Regions from separate parts of the Rhizobium sp. CC-YZS058 genome, predicted to be linked through region 1. Evidence: riboswitches for the same ligand, from Rfam matches in the RefSeq annotation. Region 1 holds a riboswitch; the other holds the start of a gene.
What was found. A riboswitch is a leader RNA that binds a small molecule or an ion and turns the genes downstream of it on or off. The one in region 1 is predicted to bind cobalamin.
Positions count from the first base shown of each region.

Region 2: it holds a riboswitch for cobalamin, as region 1 does, so the genes downstream of both, U8330_RS00665 (CbtB domain-containing protein) here and U8330_RS15395 (ABC transporter ATP-binding protein) in region 1, are expected to answer to the same signal.

Region 1 is NZ_JAYESJ010000001.1:3,206,808-3,214,718, forward strand. It holds gene U8330_RS15375 (SIS domain-containing protein) at 1-627, opposite strand, end outside; gene U8330_RS15380 (GntR family transcriptional regulator) at 858-1,589, shown strand; gene U8330_RS15385 (zinc-dependent alcohol dehydrogenase family protein) at 1,661-2,701, opposite strand; gene zigA (zinc metallochaperone GTPase ZigA) at 2,924-4,126, shown strand; cobalamin riboswitch at 4,189-4,400, shown strand; gene U8330_RS15395 (ABC transporter ATP-binding protein) at 4,600-5,412, shown strand; gene U8330_RS15400 (ABC transporter substrate-binding protein) at 5,409-6,365, shown strand; gene U8330_RS15405 (FecCD family ABC transporter permease) at 6,362-7,381, shown strand; gene U8330_RS15410 (AraC family transcriptional regulator) at 7,392-7,911, opposite strand, start outside.
Region 2 is NZ_JAYESJ010000001.1:128,781-136,691, reverse strand. It holds gene U8330_RS00685 (diguanylate cyclase) at 1-905, opposite strand, end outside; gene U8330_RS00680 (DMT family transporter) at 1,086-1,970, shown strand; gene U8330_RS00675 ((2Fe-2S)-binding protein) at 2,096-2,863, shown strand; gene U8330_RS00670 (CbtA family protein) at 2,872-3,615, opposite strand; gene U8330_RS00665 (CbtB domain-containing protein) at 3,709-3,885, opposite strand; cobalamin riboswitch at 3,932-4,202, opposite strand; gene U8330_RS00660 (hypothetical protein) at 4,543-4,896, opposite strand; one part of gene U8330_RS00655 (IS3 family transposase) at 5,430-5,688, shown strand; one part of gene U8330_RS00655 (IS3 family transposase) at 5,688-6,568, shown strand; gene U8330_RS00650 (hypothetical protein) at 6,799-7,911, opposite strand, start outside.

The DNA.
Region 1 (7,911 bases):
GGCGCCGGTGATGATGTGATAGTCGGAGCCGGCGAGGATGCGGGCGAAGGCTTCCGCCTTGTCCTCATAGGCGCGCTTGACCTCGAGCAGCAGCTTCGGCAGCCCCTGCAATTCGCCGACGATGCGGGAATACTCGGCCAGTTCGCCGCGGTGCTTCATGATCGACAGCGCGATGTAGAGCGACTGCAGATAGAAGGATTCGCAGGACGTGTCGTCTTCGGCAAAATTGACGAAGACATGGGTGCCGCCCTTGCCGAGCGGCGTTTCCTCATGGCCGACCAGGGTGATGACGGTCGCACCGATCTCCTTGACCTTGGCGAGCAGGGCGACGCTTTCCTTGGTGGTGCCGGAAAGCGACGGCATGACGACGATGGACTTCGCGGTCAGATTGGCCGAGCCGGTGATGACGAGTTCGGCGGTCAGATCGATGAAGGACGGGAAGCGCGACCGGCGCTGGAGGAGCTGGTGGGCCGGCTGCATGAGAATGGCCGCGCCGCCGGTGCCGAGAAAGAAGACATTGTCCGCGCCGGCAGCCAGGCATTCGCCGATCACCGCATCGAAACGGGCCGCAAAGCCGCTCGCGCCCGACTGGATGCGCAGGAACCGATCTTCGTCGAAATTCAGCATGAAGCTCTCCCTTGTCATGAGCTGCCGCGACATCTCCGCCCCGGCAATGTTGTAAGACAACTGACATCACTGCCGTTCCGTGTCAAGCCAGGGAAGCGGTGATTGCCATCGAGGCGAGCGGCTGATCTCCATGGTGAAGGCGGACGCAGCGCACGGGGATGGGGCCTGCTTGACCTTTGCAGATTTGTCAGACAAGACAGCAGAACTCTCACACCCGGCCGAGGTCAGTTTTGGACGAGCCCCTTCGCGACACGCGCACCCTGGTCATCCAGCTTCGCGACCGCATCGCCGATCTGATCCGCGATGAAGGCCTTGGCCCGGGCGACAAGCTGCCGACCGAAGCGCAGCTGACCGCCCGTTTCAAGATCTCCCGTCCGGCGCTGCGCGAGGCTCTGAAACTGCTGGAACAGGACGGGGTGATCACTGTCGAGCACGGACGCGGACGCTTCATCTCCGCCATGTCGGCCGTGCATGTGGATCGGCCGATCACCGTCTTCGAAAGCGTCACAGACATGGCGCGCCAATATGGCTACCAGCCGAAAAACAAGGTTCTTTCGATTGCCGAGGAAGCGCCGGACGAGATCATCGCCCGCCAGCTTCACCTGCAGCCCGGCGAGCGGGTCATCCGGATCGAGCGGTTGCGGCTCGAGGGCGACACGCCGATCATGTACTGCCTCGATTATGTGCCGCGCAGCCTGATCCCGGCGCGACTCTACGATATCGACTGGAGCGGTTCGCTCCTGGCGCTGCTCGACGAGCACAAGCAGCGCCCGCGCATGTCGGCCGCCTCGGTCAAGGCCGTCATGCTGCCGGACGAGGTGGTGGCGCGCAACGACCTGCGCGACTTCGGCCCCGCGCTGCTGATCACAGAGACCTGCTTTAGTGCTGCCGGCCTGCCGGTGATCTACGCGATCGACTACCACCGCGGCAGCTACTTCACCTTCAGCCTGGTGCGCAAATAGCAGCGGTCGGACCCTGCCCTGCAGACACTGCCATCCGTCAGGTTGTCTGACAACATGGCTTTTGTATCGGTCTAGAACCGGTCGATGACGGTGATGCCAAGGTCGCGGGAGGCGTCCATGCCTGTCAGGAGCGGCACGGCTTCTTCCAGGCCGACATGGCGGCCGATCAGCTTCTGCGGCGCGATCTTGCCAGCCTCGATCATGGCCAGCATCGCCTCGTAGCGCCAGGCCTGCATGCCATGGCTGCCGTAGATTTCGAGCTCGTGCCCGATCACCTGCGCCATTGGAATTTGCGGCGTCGCGTGGGCGCCGAGCATGAGGCCCACCTGCACATGCCGGCCGCGCCGGCGCAGGTTGCTGATCGAATGGAAGCAGGTGGTGGGATGGCCGAGCGCATCGATGGAGACATGGGCGCCACCGCTGGTGATATCGCGGATGGCCGCCACCACGTCCGGCACGTGCGCCGCGTTGACCGTGGCCACCGCCCCGCAGCGCCTGGCGAAATCCAGCTTGTCGTCGACGATGTCGACGGCCACCACCTGCGCACCGAGCGCGGCGGCGATCATGACGGCAGAAAGGCCCACGCCGCCGCAGCCATGCACCGCCACCCAGTCGCCCGGCCTGGTGCGAGCCTGGTCCACCACCGCGCGGAACGAGGTGGCGAAGCGGCAGCCAAGGCTTGCCGCCGTGGCATCGTCGATCGTGTCCGGCAGCGCGACGAGATTGGTCTCGGCAAAATCGATCGCCACATAGTCGGCGAAAGAGCCCCAATGGGTAAAGCCCGGCTGGAACTGGCTGGGGCAGACCTGCTGGTTGCCGGAGCGGCACTCGCTGCACCGGCCGCAGCCGGAGACGAAGGGAACGGTGACTCGGTCGCCCGCCTTGAAGCGCGTGACCCGCCGCCCGGTGGCGACGATGCGGCCGGCAAATTCATGGCCCGGCACATGCGGCAGGCGGATATCCGGATCATGCCCCATCCAGCCATGCCAATCGCTGCGGCAAAGACCGGTCGCGCCGACGGCGATGACCACGCCCTCCTCGCTCGGCGTCGGATCGTCCACGGTGACGATTTCCGGAGATACCCCGAACTGCTCGTACAGCATGGCTTTCATGGCGCGCGCCTCCTCTCCTGATCGGTCACCACGGCGCGGTTCGCAGCCGCGGTCCTGTCTTCTGACAGATTTGCCGGCTCCTATTGAGGGCTGCGGGCGACCTCGGTTCGGCGGTCCTGCGACAGTGTGGACCAGAGAAGGGACTCGCGGCCTGTTGACAAACCCACCCCGTTCCATGCAAACGTAACGGTATAACATTTCACTTAATGCAGGAGCTGCTCCGTGAAGACGCTTCCCGTCACCGTGTTGTCCGGCTTTCTTGGCGCTGGCAAGACGACACTGCTCAATCACGTGCTCGCCAACCGCGAGGGTCTGCGCGTGGCGCTGATCGTCAACGACATGAGCGAGGTCAATATCGATGCCGCCCTGGTGCGCGATGGCGGCGCCAATCTTTCGCGGACCGAGGAACAGCTGGTCGAGATGACCAATGGCTGCATCTGCTGCACGCTGCGCGACGATCTTCTGCGCGAGGTGCGCCTGCTCGCCGAACAGGGCCGCTTCGATTATCTGCTGATCGAATCGACCGGCATCGCAGAGCCGCTGCCCGTGGCCACCACCTTCGACTTCCGCGACGAAGACGGGCGCAGCCTGTCCGATGTCGCGCGGCTGGATACGATGGTGACCGTGGTCGATGCCGCCAACCTGCTGCGCGACTATGCCTCGACGGACTTCCTGGCCGACCGGGGCGAGACAGCCGGCGATGGGGACGGACGGACCCTGGTGGATCTGCTGGTCGAACAGATCGAATTCGCCGATGTTGTGGTGCTGAACAAGGTCAGCAGTGCCAGCGCGCAAGAGCGTGCCGCCGCCCGCACGATCATTGCCGGGCTCAACCCGGATGCCCGGCTGATCGAGGCCGATTTCGGCCAGGTGCCGCTCGCTGAAATCCTCGGCACCGGCCGCTTCGACTTTGCCAAAGCGGAAACGCACCCGCTCTGGTTCAAGGAGCTGCACGGCTTCAAGGATCACGTGCCGGAAACCGAGGAATACGGGATCCGCTCTTTCGTCTACCGCGCCCGTCGCCCCTTCGATCCCCAACGTTTCCAAGCCTTCATCGATCGCAGCTGGCCGGGCGTGGTGCGCGCCAAGGGCTTTTTCTGGCTGGCCACCCGGCCGCAGCATGTGGGCGAGCTGAGCCAGGCCGGCGCCTTTGTCCGCACGGCCAAGCGCGGGCTCTGGTGGAGCGCGGTGCCCAAAACGCGCTGGCCGGACGATCCGGGCTTCCGCGCCATGATGGCCCCCTTTCTCGATCCGGTCTGGGGCGACCGCCGCCAGGAGATCGTCTTCATCGGCGCAGAGCCGATGGACGAGGCCTGGATCCGCCGCGCGCTGGATGACTGCCTGATCGAGGCCGACCGCTTCACCCCCGAACGCTGGCGCGCCCTGCCCGACCCCTTCCGCAGCTGGGACCAGCAGGCAGCCTGACCATGACCTCGCACCAGCAACCGGCAGTCGTGGCCGCGCGTCTTGACAGAGCTGCCATCGCGGCCCTAACTGCACGAGACGGTTCCCGAGGCCAAGCCGGAGGGATTAATAGGGAACACGGTGAGGACAACCCGAATGGGGCCGAAGCCGTGGCTGCCCCCGCAACTGTATGCGGTGAGGTTCTGCCGAACATGCCACTGGTCGCGAGACCGGGAAGGCCGGCATCGCCTTCGACCCGCAAGCCAGGAGACCTGCCGTCATCTGACGTAACAACCGAACGGGGTGTTTCGGGAAGCGTTGAGCCGTGGCTGCGCGCGATTGCGTGCCGGCCTGTCTCATCCTTCGCATCCCAAACGGACGAAGGATGACATGTGCCCTTATCTCTCCCGCTCCACCCCTCCGCGGCGTCTGCCCCGCCGACCGGCCATGCTTGCCCTGACGATGGCGAACCGGCCAGTTTTGGGGAGGCGTTCATGACCCCAGCATCCCGGCCGGCAATCCTGTCCGCCGAGGGCCTCGGCTATCGCGCCCCCTTTGGCCGCAGCCTGTTGCGCGACGTCACGCTGTCGATCGAACCGGGCGAGCGGCTGGCCATTGTCGGCCCGAACGGCGCCGGCAAGACGACGCTGCTGCACATGCTTTGCGGCATGCTGCGTCCGAGTAGCGGCGCCATCAGCCTGCTCGGCCAGCCGCTGGCCGCCCTGAAACCCGCGGAGCGCGCGCGGCGGATCGCCGTTGTCGGGCAGGCCGACCAGCCGGATCGGCGCATCGCGCTCGGCGATTATGTCGCGCTCGGCCGCATTCCCCATGGCGGCGCCATGCCGCGACGCGAGGAGCTGACCCTGATCGACGACGCGCTGGCGCGCTGCGGCCTTGCCGCACTGGCGCGGCGCGAGATGGGCTCGCTCTCCGGCGGCGAGCGCCAGCGGGCCCAGATCGCCCGTGCCATCGTGCAGCAGCCGCAACTCTTGTTTCTCGACGAGCCGACCAACCATCTCGATCCACAGGCGCGCGGCCTGCTGCTCGGCCTCGTCGCCGATCTCGGCCTGACGGTGATTGCCGTACTGCATGATCTCCATCTCGTCCCCGGCTTCGCCACCAAGGTGGCAATCATCAAGGACGGCACCCTGGTGACGAGCGGCCCGCCCCAGCAGGCTCTATCGCGCCACGCGGTGCGCGATGTGTTCGGCATTGATCTCCTGCGCCTGCCCCATCCGCATGAAGACCGCGAACTGACCATTTTCGACATCCCCTTCCCGCATGATCTCGGAGCCCGTCCCTCATGAAGCGCGTCTCTTTCGCTCTGCTCGCCACGCTCGCCAGCCTTGCCGCCGGCCCGGCGCTTGCCTATCCCGTCACCGTCGACAATTGCGGCACGCCGCTGACCTTCGACCACGCGCCGCAGCGCATGGTGGTGCAGGACATCAACATGTCGAAAATGGCCTTCGCGCTCGGGCTTCAGCCGCAGATGGTCGGCGTCGCCGGCATCTCCGGCTGGTACAAGCTGGATGACGCCTTCAAGGCGCAGCTGGGCGCGATCCCGGAGATCGCCCCGAAATATGCGACCATGGAAAACCTGCTTTCCGTCGATCCCGATCTTCTCTTCGCCGGCTGGTATTATGGCCTGAAGCCGGGCGGCGAGGTGACGCCGGATACGCTGAAGCCCTATGGCATCAAGACGCTGCTTCTCAGCGAGAGCTGCATCCATGTCGACAAGAACCGTCCGCCGGCCTCCATGGACCTGCTGTTCGGCGATATCGAGCGGCTGGGGACGATCTTCGACAAAGCGGCCGAGGCCAAGGCGCTGGTGGACGGTTGGAAGGCCGAGCTGGCGTCGATCGAGGCCAAGGTCGGCGCCAATCGCGACACGCGCGTCTTCCTCTATGATTCCGGCGAGGACAAGCCGTTTACCGCCGGCAAGTTCGCCATTCCTTCCGCGATGATCGCCGCAGCCGGCGGCCGCAACATCATGGACGACATGGAGACGAGCTGGGGCACGACCGACTGGGAAACCGTGGCGGCGCGCAACCCGCAATTCCTGGTGCTGCTGGATTACCAGACCGACAGCGGCTACCGGAAGCTGCTCGACTTCCTGAAGGCCCATCCAGCGATGAAGGAAACCGACGCGGTGAAGAACGAGCGCTTCGTGGCACTGCGCTACGAGCAGCTGACGCCGGGGCCGGACAATGTCGCCGCGATCGGCGCCATGGCCCGTGCCATGCATCCGGAAGCCTTCTGACCGTGCAGGCTCGCTTTTTCCTCGGCATCGGCGCGGCCGTTCTCGCGGTCGCGCTGCTTGCCTGTGCCTGCGTCGCCTATGGCTCCACGGTCATTCCGCTCCCCGACATCCTTGGCGCGATCGGCAAGCTGCTCGGGCTTGGCGATGGCGCGCCGATGACCCCGATCGACCGGATCGTCACCGACCTGCGCCTGCCGCGCGCCATACTGGCGATTGCGGTGGGGGCTGGGCTCGGCGTCATTGGCCTTCTGCTGCAGACCGTCACGCGCAACGATCTCGCCGATCCCTTTCTCTTCGGCCTGTCGGCGGGTGCTGCGGCGGGCGCGGTGGCGGTCATCACCCGCATCGGCGACAGGCTCGGCGTGCTGACCCTGCCGATCGCCGCCTTTTGCGGCGGCATGTGCGCCACCGCCGTGGTGCTGCTCCTTCTTCGCCGGGCGGCGGGCTATGGGCCGGAGCGGCTGGTTCTTGCCGGGCTCGCCGTCTCGTTCCTCTTCACCGCGCTTACCAATTACCTCGTCTTTTCCGGCGATCAGCGCGCCGCCCATTCGGTCCTGTTCTGGACCATGGGCGGGTTGGGCCTCGCCACTTGGCAGAACATCGGCATCGGCCTGTTCGGGGCTGCGCTGGCGCTTGTCTACGCGCTGCTGCGCCACCGGGCGCTGGATGCGCTTCTGGCGGGCGAGCAGACGGCCGAAAGCCTTGGCATCTCGGTGACCCGCCTGCGCAACACGACCTTTCTCGTCGCAAGCTTCGCCACGGCGCTGCTGGTTTCCATCGCCGGCGTCATCGGCTTCATCGGCTTGATGATTCCGCATGTGGCGCGCGCCTTTGCCGGTCCGCTGCATGCGCGGCTGGCCGTCGCCTCGGCCGTGATGGGAGCGGCGCTCCTGCTCGGCAGCGATCTCCTTGCCCGCACCCTGCTGCCGCCGCAGGAACTGCCCGTCGGCGTCGTGACGAGCTCAATCGGCGCCGCTTTCGTCATGGCGCTCATCCTCAAGCCGCGGCGGAGCTGACGGTCCCCGCTCAGCCGCGGTGCAGCCGCAGCCAGTGGCCGGGCGTCATGCCGAAGGCCTTGCGGAAATGCCGCGTCAGATGCGCCTGGTCGGCAAAGCCGGCTTCCGCGGCTGCAAGCGCCAGAGGTCGGCCGCCGCGCAGCGCGCGCCGCGCGAGATCCAGCCGCCGCATGATCTGGTAGCGGTGCGGGCTGGTGCCGGTCAACCGGCGGAACTGCCGGGCGAGATCATAGCGGTCGAGCCCGGTGGCCGCCTCCAGCGCCTCCGAGGACACCGTCTCAGTACACTGCTCCCGAAGCAGGGCGCAGGCGGCCAGCACTGCCGCCCGCGCCGGCGCCCCGACCGCCCGCCGCGGCGCGCGGGCCTGACGGGCAAGACCGGCGGCAATGCGGACCATGACGTCATCCATCATCAACGCGGCAGGCGCATGATCGAGGTCCGACAGAAGCTCGGACAGCGCCCCGGCCAGCGCGTCATCGCTGACGACCGGATCGGGTGCGAACGGCAGGGCGGACCGGTGCGCCTCCACC
Region 2 (7,911 bases), 3.1 Mb from region 1:
ATGCCGACGACGGCGCCTGCTTCGTCCCGAATGGGTGCTTTCAGTGTCGACAACCAGGTTTCGTTTCCGCTCGGAAGAGTGAATCTCTGCTCGATCGTTATCGGCTCAGCGCGTTTCAGAAACTCAAGCTCCACATTTCGAAATTCACGCGCGGTGTCCGGCGGGTAGAAATCAACGTCGGTCTTACCGAGTAAGTGCGTGATAGTGTCAGCGTGCATAAGCTCTGCAGTTGCTGGGTTTGCTGCTATAAAACGACCGTTCAGGTCCTTCGCGTTGAGGCAGTCCGGGAGCGCTTCAATAATTGCACGATAGATCAGATTCTCATTCGTGACCGCGCGGCGCCGACGCTCCTGCACGATGGCAAGGGACGAGATAAGGGTCGAGACCATCAGGGCTACGGCGACCGGGGCGACCACTGATTCGAAGACGACTGGCCAACGCTGTGGAGCGATCATGTATGCAAAACCGACAGTGCCGCTGAAAGGCACGGTGATGGTGAGAGCAAACAACCCATGTTCAAGCGAACGCCGTTTGCTGAACAGGGAGCGGATCGTCAGGACGCTGACGGCAGTCAGCAGGATATGGAAAACCCCGATCCACAGACCTGTTCCACCGATGTAGTAGCGAGTAACGAGCGCAGCCACTACAGGCATCGCAATTGCGAGCGGCCCTCCAAAATACCCCGCTACTGCAATGAACGTGTAGCGCAGATCGAGATAGACGCCAGGCTGCAGCTCAAACGGCATCAGCATGACGGCAACAGAACCGAGAGCCATGAAAAGGCTTAGCAGCACTGTCGATAATGATGACGACCGCCGAGCTGCCCATTGGTTGCAGAACGTCCACAAGGACGTCCCAATAGCGACTACAGCAAGGTTGCCGAGGAGATCATTCCAGAGATTCATCGCACGTGTCCAAAAGCAGAAGGCTTCTTTTAGCGCACAAAGGATCAAGGAATCCTTGAAGGCATCTAGGTGTCAGCGACAAGTCTCCAACGACGATCCAAGGCCGAAAACTAAATCCGTCCGATTGCCGGCTGAGCTAATTGTCCCTACGCTCCAGTCATGTCTGTTCGGGAGATTTAGATGGCCCAAACCCGCCTTAACGGCTTCATCGTCGTGCTCATCGCAACTGTGCTTTGGAGTACAGCGGGCTTGTTCGTGCGGTTAGCAGCTCTTGATACATGGTCAATCGTCGCGTGGCGTTCTTTGTTCGCGTTCATCACGCTCGGGCTTTTTTGGTTGGTCGTGGAGAGAGACAAGCCCGCCGCCATCAAAGCTACATTTTCGCCTCCAGGCTTCCTTGCAGTCGCGATTGGCGTTGTGTCCGGTATCAGCTACGTCGTGTCGCTACAGCTGACCACTGTCGCAAACGTCATGACGGTATACGCTGCGCTACCGTTCATCGCGGCGATTATAGCATTCTTCGCTTTCAACGAACGCGCTACCTATCGCTTTGTCATCTGCGGTTTGGTGGCTTCAGTCGGGGTGGCCGTCATGATGATGGGCGTTATGACCACTCAGGATTCTATCGGAATATTGGCTGCCTTCGTGATGACTGCTGGTTTCGCAGCGTCCCTCGTGCAAGCCAAGCGATACCCGGAACTGGATATGACGCTCGTGACGGTGGCAGCCGCCGGCGTTAGCGCAATGATAGCGTTTCCGCTCACATCGTCGGCAGCGCCACCAAATGCATCTCAGCTTCTCGCCTGCGCACTATTGGGCGCGCTAACCACCGGGGTGGCAAACGTGATGTCGATGGTTGGTGGACGCATGATCCGCTCTGGTGAAGCTGGCTTGATCTCCCTGCTCGATGTTCCCCTTGGTCCGTTGTGGGTGTGGCTCTTCTTCTCAGAAAGCGTTGAGACGAACACGATCATCGGCGGCAGTATCGTGCTAGCTGCGGTCGTATCGTACCTGGCACGAGCACGTCGTGACTATCAGTTGCTCGGGGCGGACCCTAGAGCCTGACCGCCACATCATCATTCGATGTGGTCATCTACTAGATGCCGTCGTCTGGAACGGTTGTCCACACTTGTCAGAGAGCGAGCGTCTCGGCACATACCCGTTTCTCGTGCGAATTGGATTGCATGCCCATGAGAAACTCCGAAATCGTTTCCCTGCTCGCGACGCATGTACCCTTCGTTCAAGTCGAGCTTGGCTCCGAAAGTGAGCCGTACCTTCCGTTCGAAGACGCCGCAGCCGACGAGCGGATCGTGGCATCCTTGCTTGGTCACCCTGACCGCTTCGAGGAGAGTCTCACTCCTAAAGCCAGAGGTGCTCATGCTGTGGCTATCCTTAGTTTTCAACTCGCAAAGGTTCTTGCAATCCTGGCTTTGGCGAACAAATGCGAACCGCCTTTGGACACCTACGTAGCATCGATCGAATGGCGTAACTGCAACAGCGCTGACGGGCCGCATATCAAACTTCATTTAGCCATGCTCATCCCAATCGTCGAACCCAGCAACGCTGCTCTGATACTGAACGGATGGATGCAACCGTTCGTATTCTCCATAGCGGAGACAACCGGCCTAGAACCGACCATGCAGTGGCGGCTTGTTGCGGACAGCGTCGCTTTGGCGTTTCAGCAGATGGGTGATGCCGTGGGGCGTGGGTATGAAGGTCGGAAGGCGGGGTTGGCCATCGTAAGGGACGAGCGGGCCCTGTTTCACTCGCTTGACACGGACTTCATCTGTATGAGCAGGTCAGGCAGCGAGCAAGACCGCTATTTTCTTCGGAGGGCAGGATGTTGTCTCGCTTACCAGGCTCCCGGCGGCACCGTATGCGATAACTGCGGGTTGTTTCCGACTGCCGTTCAGAGGAAAAGACTGGCGGCTTTCGTCGATGCGCTGCCGCCAGCGTAGTCGTTGCCCTAGGCTGCTTTGCCGTAGCGGACGTTAATCCAACCACTGACAAGGCCGAGCACCAGCCAGAAAGCCAGAGTCGTTCCGAGGGCTGCTACTGCGAACTCCGCCCCAAGAACAGCCGGCACTGGGCTAGCAATATCACTTGGCTGGGGCGCGCCCCAAAGGTGTGGTAGAACGATAAGCAGTAGACCACCAACCTGCAGGCCTGACTCTCGCCGAAGCGCCAACATGCCTAAACCTACGGCTGAGATGAACACAGTTGCGATCCACCAAATTTGGCGGGCCGTCAGATCCGCTGCAGGGAAGCCCGGCAGTTCGGGTGGTAGTCCTAGGGACGGCAGAAGATGGACTGCCAACCAGCCAAGCGATCCCCAGATCAAGCCGTTGGCAGCTGTCAAAGGGTGACCAATAACGACGCTAACGCCCGCCATCAGCAAGCCAAACCCAGCCCCAGCCACAAGGTTGGCAAGAAGGGTGCCAGAGAACCGATCAAGGCCAAACAGCGTTCCGCCGGCTTCTTCCTCAGCATTGTCACTGTGGGCGTGAGCCGGCGTCACGAGCAGATACTGCGCAAGGGCTTCGACAGGGTGTTGGAAGACAGCTGCATGGTCTTCATGAGGACCGGAAGCGCCTTCGTAAGTCTCAGCTTCCAGGATGAGCGGGACGAGCCGCAGTTGTTGCAGGCCAGTCATAAAGACGCCTGCTATAAGCCCGGCCACGAGTGCGACCAGTAGAGTTCTTACAATCATATTTTGATCCTCTGCCCTCTGCAGCGCAAGCCAAAGCGCGTCCGCCACTGCTGAGGTGGCGGGCTGGGTTATCGCTGAAGAGGGACGCTGTCGTTAGTGGCAGGGAAACCCGAAGGAATGGCGAACATCATGCGCTGTGTCGTGCAGCGTCGATGAATTGGCCAATCCTGCCGCGAAGATGAGGGCAGCGCCGAGAAATAGGGAGAATACGCCGGCGATAAGACGGTCGCTCAGCGGCAAAGCCGCAGCGTTGGAACGAGAATGAGCCATAACAACCTCCGTGATGGCGCGTACGGGGATGAACCCCGGTCGGAGCACGACGCTCCTATCGCTCGGCAGGTTTCCTGGCTCATGGCGTCGGGCGATATGCATTCGCCTTCGGAATACTCTCGTCTTCCCGCGTATCTGAGGCCTTCGCCGTTCCAACGCAGTGACTTTAGCCGGGGTGCCGGCTCGATAATTCCTCGCCACTCTACAGTCGCGGGGTCGGCCGTGATATGGGCGCCGAATATTGGTCCGCCCGTCACGTTCCCATTTACACCTCGAAGGCGTCTGCCTCTCTCGGTACCGATCGATGCCTAGACGTAGGCTCGCCCAGGACGTGTTGTCAATCCACAAGGCCTACTGATGCAGGATGCAACGCGGACGCTAGACTTGTTCGTGCTCTGACGTGCACCCAATCTCCCCACAATGATCTGATAGGGCCACGCGCGGTGCTGGCGGCCTACGCCAGTAATGCTTTGAGCATGGGGAATAGGACGATCCCATACACCAAGATGCTGACAATCGCGCCGAGGATGTAGCCAGCGCGATCAGCGGTTCTGTAGCTTGCGTCATTGGTCATGATGGTCTCCGGGTCGTGTCTGACAGGCTCTTCCAAGCGCCATCGGTAGTCAAGATGTGGGGCCGCTGCGTTTCGCGGTTGAGCTATGTAACGCTGTTCATCCTGGACAAATGCGACGCTGCTCCTACCAAAGCGGCATCTACGTATCTTTGAGCAGCTAGGGTTGGCAGCGGGAGCACCTGGCGGAGGGCAACACTTGAAGCTGCAAAACGACGACGGAAGGCGTCTAGCTCGCTCGTCGTGGTGAGGGAGTGAACTTCCCCAGCAAGAGCGCGGAACGCCTCAGCATGCGTCACCTTCAACGCTTGGAGCTCTTCGATCGATTTGGCGGGCCGGATCACATGATAGCCCTGAACCATGCCAAGTGCGGACGTTTCTTCCACCAGCTGGATCTCGATCGCAAACGCGTTCACAGCCTGCTTGAGTTCGTCCAGCATATCGAGAATCCTTGACACGAGGAGCTGCAGTTCGCATCCACGACTGTGGGTGTATGTCCCATACCGCGCAAAAGCTAGTGGCGGCCACGACTGAATCTATTGTGGTCAACCCTGCTGGATGAGGCCGCGTCGTCCCGTTCTTGTATTTCGGTCCTATATCGACAAAGCCGAGCCGCGGAAGGAGTAGGGCAAATCGCCATCGTCTTGTGCAACGAAAAGCGCGTGGCGCGCACTGGCCATTCTCATCTGCGCTGCCTGCCATACAGCGTTTTCGTTCACATCAGCCTGACCAAGCGAGCGTAGTTTTGCGAGAAGGATAAGGGCAGATGCCAGCTCGAAAGATATGGGAGTAACCACCGCGACAGTCTTGCGACGTGTCTCAAGGGTAGCCTCGTCCACGAGCTGATGGACCGCTTCCAGAGCTTGCGTGCATTGTGAGATACGATGATAGAGCTGGCTCGGGAAATCTGCACATCGGGGATGAGTGGAGTTTCTGCCTGACTTCGGCTTAGATGCCGGGAACAGGAGAGACCATGACGAGACGACTGCGCCGGAACCATAGCCCGGCTTTCAAGGCGAAGGTGGCACTTGCCGCCATCCGAGGTGAGCAGACGCTGGTGGAGTTGTCCCAGCAGTTCGATGTGCACGCCAACCAGATCAAGCAATGGAAAGACCAGCTCCTTGAGGGGGCGACGGGTGTGTTCGGCGATGAAACGAAGGCGGAGCCGTCGGGTCCGACCATCGATGTCAAAACGCTGCACGCGAAAATCGGCGAACTGACACTGGAGAACGATTTTTTATCCGGTGCGCTCGGCAAGGCGGGATTGCTGGGCGGAAAGAAATGATCGACCGCGAGCACAAGCTATCCGTCGTGCGCCAGGCGAAGCTTCTCGGCTTCAGCCGTGGCAGCGTCTACTATTCTCCACGTCCGGTGTCTGACGGCGATCTGGCCCTTATGCGCCGGATTGACGAACTGCATCTCGACTACCCCTTTGCCGGAAGTCGGATGTTGCAGGGGCTCTTGAGAGGAGAAGGTCTGGAGACCGGGCGACTACACGTCGCCACGCTGATGAAGAAGATGGGCATCGAGGCGATCTACCGCCGCCCGAACACCTCGAAACCGGCGCCAGGGCACAAGATTTATCCCTACCTCCTACGAAAGCTGGCAGTCACCCGGCCCAATCAGGTCTGGGCAATGGACCTGACCTACATCCCCATGGCGCGGGGATTTGTCTATCTGTGCGCCGTCGTGGACTGGTTCAGCCGGAAGGTCTTGTCATGGCGCTTGTCGATCACGATGGAAGCAGCCTTCTGCATCGAGGCGGTGGAGGAGGCACTTGCCCGTCATGGCAAGCCGGAAATCTTCAATACCGACCAGGGATCGCAGTTCACCTCCATCGACTTCACCGCCGTGCTGAAGAGGTCGCAGATCGCCGTCTCGATGGATGGCAAGGGTGCCTGGCGAGACAATGTCTTCGTCGAGCGGCTCTGGCGTTCGATCAAATACGAGGAAGTCTACCTCCATGCCTACAAGACTGTGTCCGAGGCACGCGCTGGCATCGGCCGATATCTGAACTTCTACAACACCAGACGCCCACATTCATCCCTTGGCCGGCAGACGCCGGATCAGGCCTACTTTAACGCGCTGGCACCGATGATGGTGGCGGCATAATCGAGGCGGAAATCCACTTAGCAAAACGCCCGAAACTGTTCAGACAAACCGAACCACCTCTTTCGGAACGCATTCTGTTACGGCTAAGGCTCCAACGAACTATAGCTCGCTGATGGTCCCGAAGGCATTGTGAAGATTAGTTGCTTAGGCTGTCGCCAACTCGAATGACGCAACTCCCTTGCGTCATCAGTCGCTGATTGAAGGGCTCGCACTTCACTGAGTTGGAATCTTCAGGCGACTATCTCGAAATCTAGCGCCGACAACGTCAGATTCTTACTCATCTGCGCAATCTGAACGGCGCTCGCTGCTCCGTTGCCGTCTTGATCGTACCATAGCGTACCAGACTTTTTGTCATAGACGATGCGGTCGTTCGCATCATGCGCTTTTGCGCCTGTCCAGAATGCTGAGGAAGCGAGGTCGCCAATTTTGCCGACTTTTTTGAATATGTCGTCGTCAAGCTGGATAGAGTCGCTACGGACAGTGAAATCCGTTATCTTATCAATGTTCGTTGAACCCAGCTTCGCATTGAAGACAAACGTGTCCTTTCCGCTGCCGCCGGTTAGAACATCAGAATTAAGACCACCAATCAGTCTGTCATTCCCCGCCCCTCCCAAAAGTTTATCGTTCCCCTTACCACCGGACAGCACGTCACTTTCAGAAGTGCCCCTGAGGACATCATTCTTTGATGAACCGCTAAGCGTCAGACCCGATTTGTCTTTCACAAGCACACTCAGGTCCTGCTGATCACTCTTCGCCCCATTGCTAGCGATGACCGTCACGTTGTAAATGTTATCTCGTCCGCCGTCGCGTGGCGTCTCGAAATCAGTTGTCCTTTTAAATGCGAGCACTCCAGTTACAGAATCGATTGTAAACAATGCCGCATCGTCACTGCTGGAAAGGGAAAAGCTAAGCTTACCTTGCTCTGCTCTAGCTTGAACCTTCGTCACGGAAGTTCCACCCTCCACTAGTCTGATGAGTGCAGTGGCACCGCCACCATTCGAGGTAATCACGGGTGCCACGTTGACGAACGTGTTCAGGTCGATTGTGCCATCAGAAAACGCGAGCTTTTCGATCGAAGAAAGGGTGTCGGTGCCATCTTCGGCGCGTTCGCCTATGCCGCGGACTGTCACACTACCATTCGCGTCCTGCGTCACGACGTAGTTAGCTTGGTTACCTAAATAGACCGCTGTGTCGATGCCGGCGCCACCTATCAATGTATCCGCTCCACCCGCCCCCTCTAGCCGGTCGTTGCCATCTGCGCCGTCCAGGAAATCCTTTCCCTCGCTACCGTACAGTGCGTTATCGAGACTGTTGCCGCGCGCCTTTCCTGCAGAAACACCCAT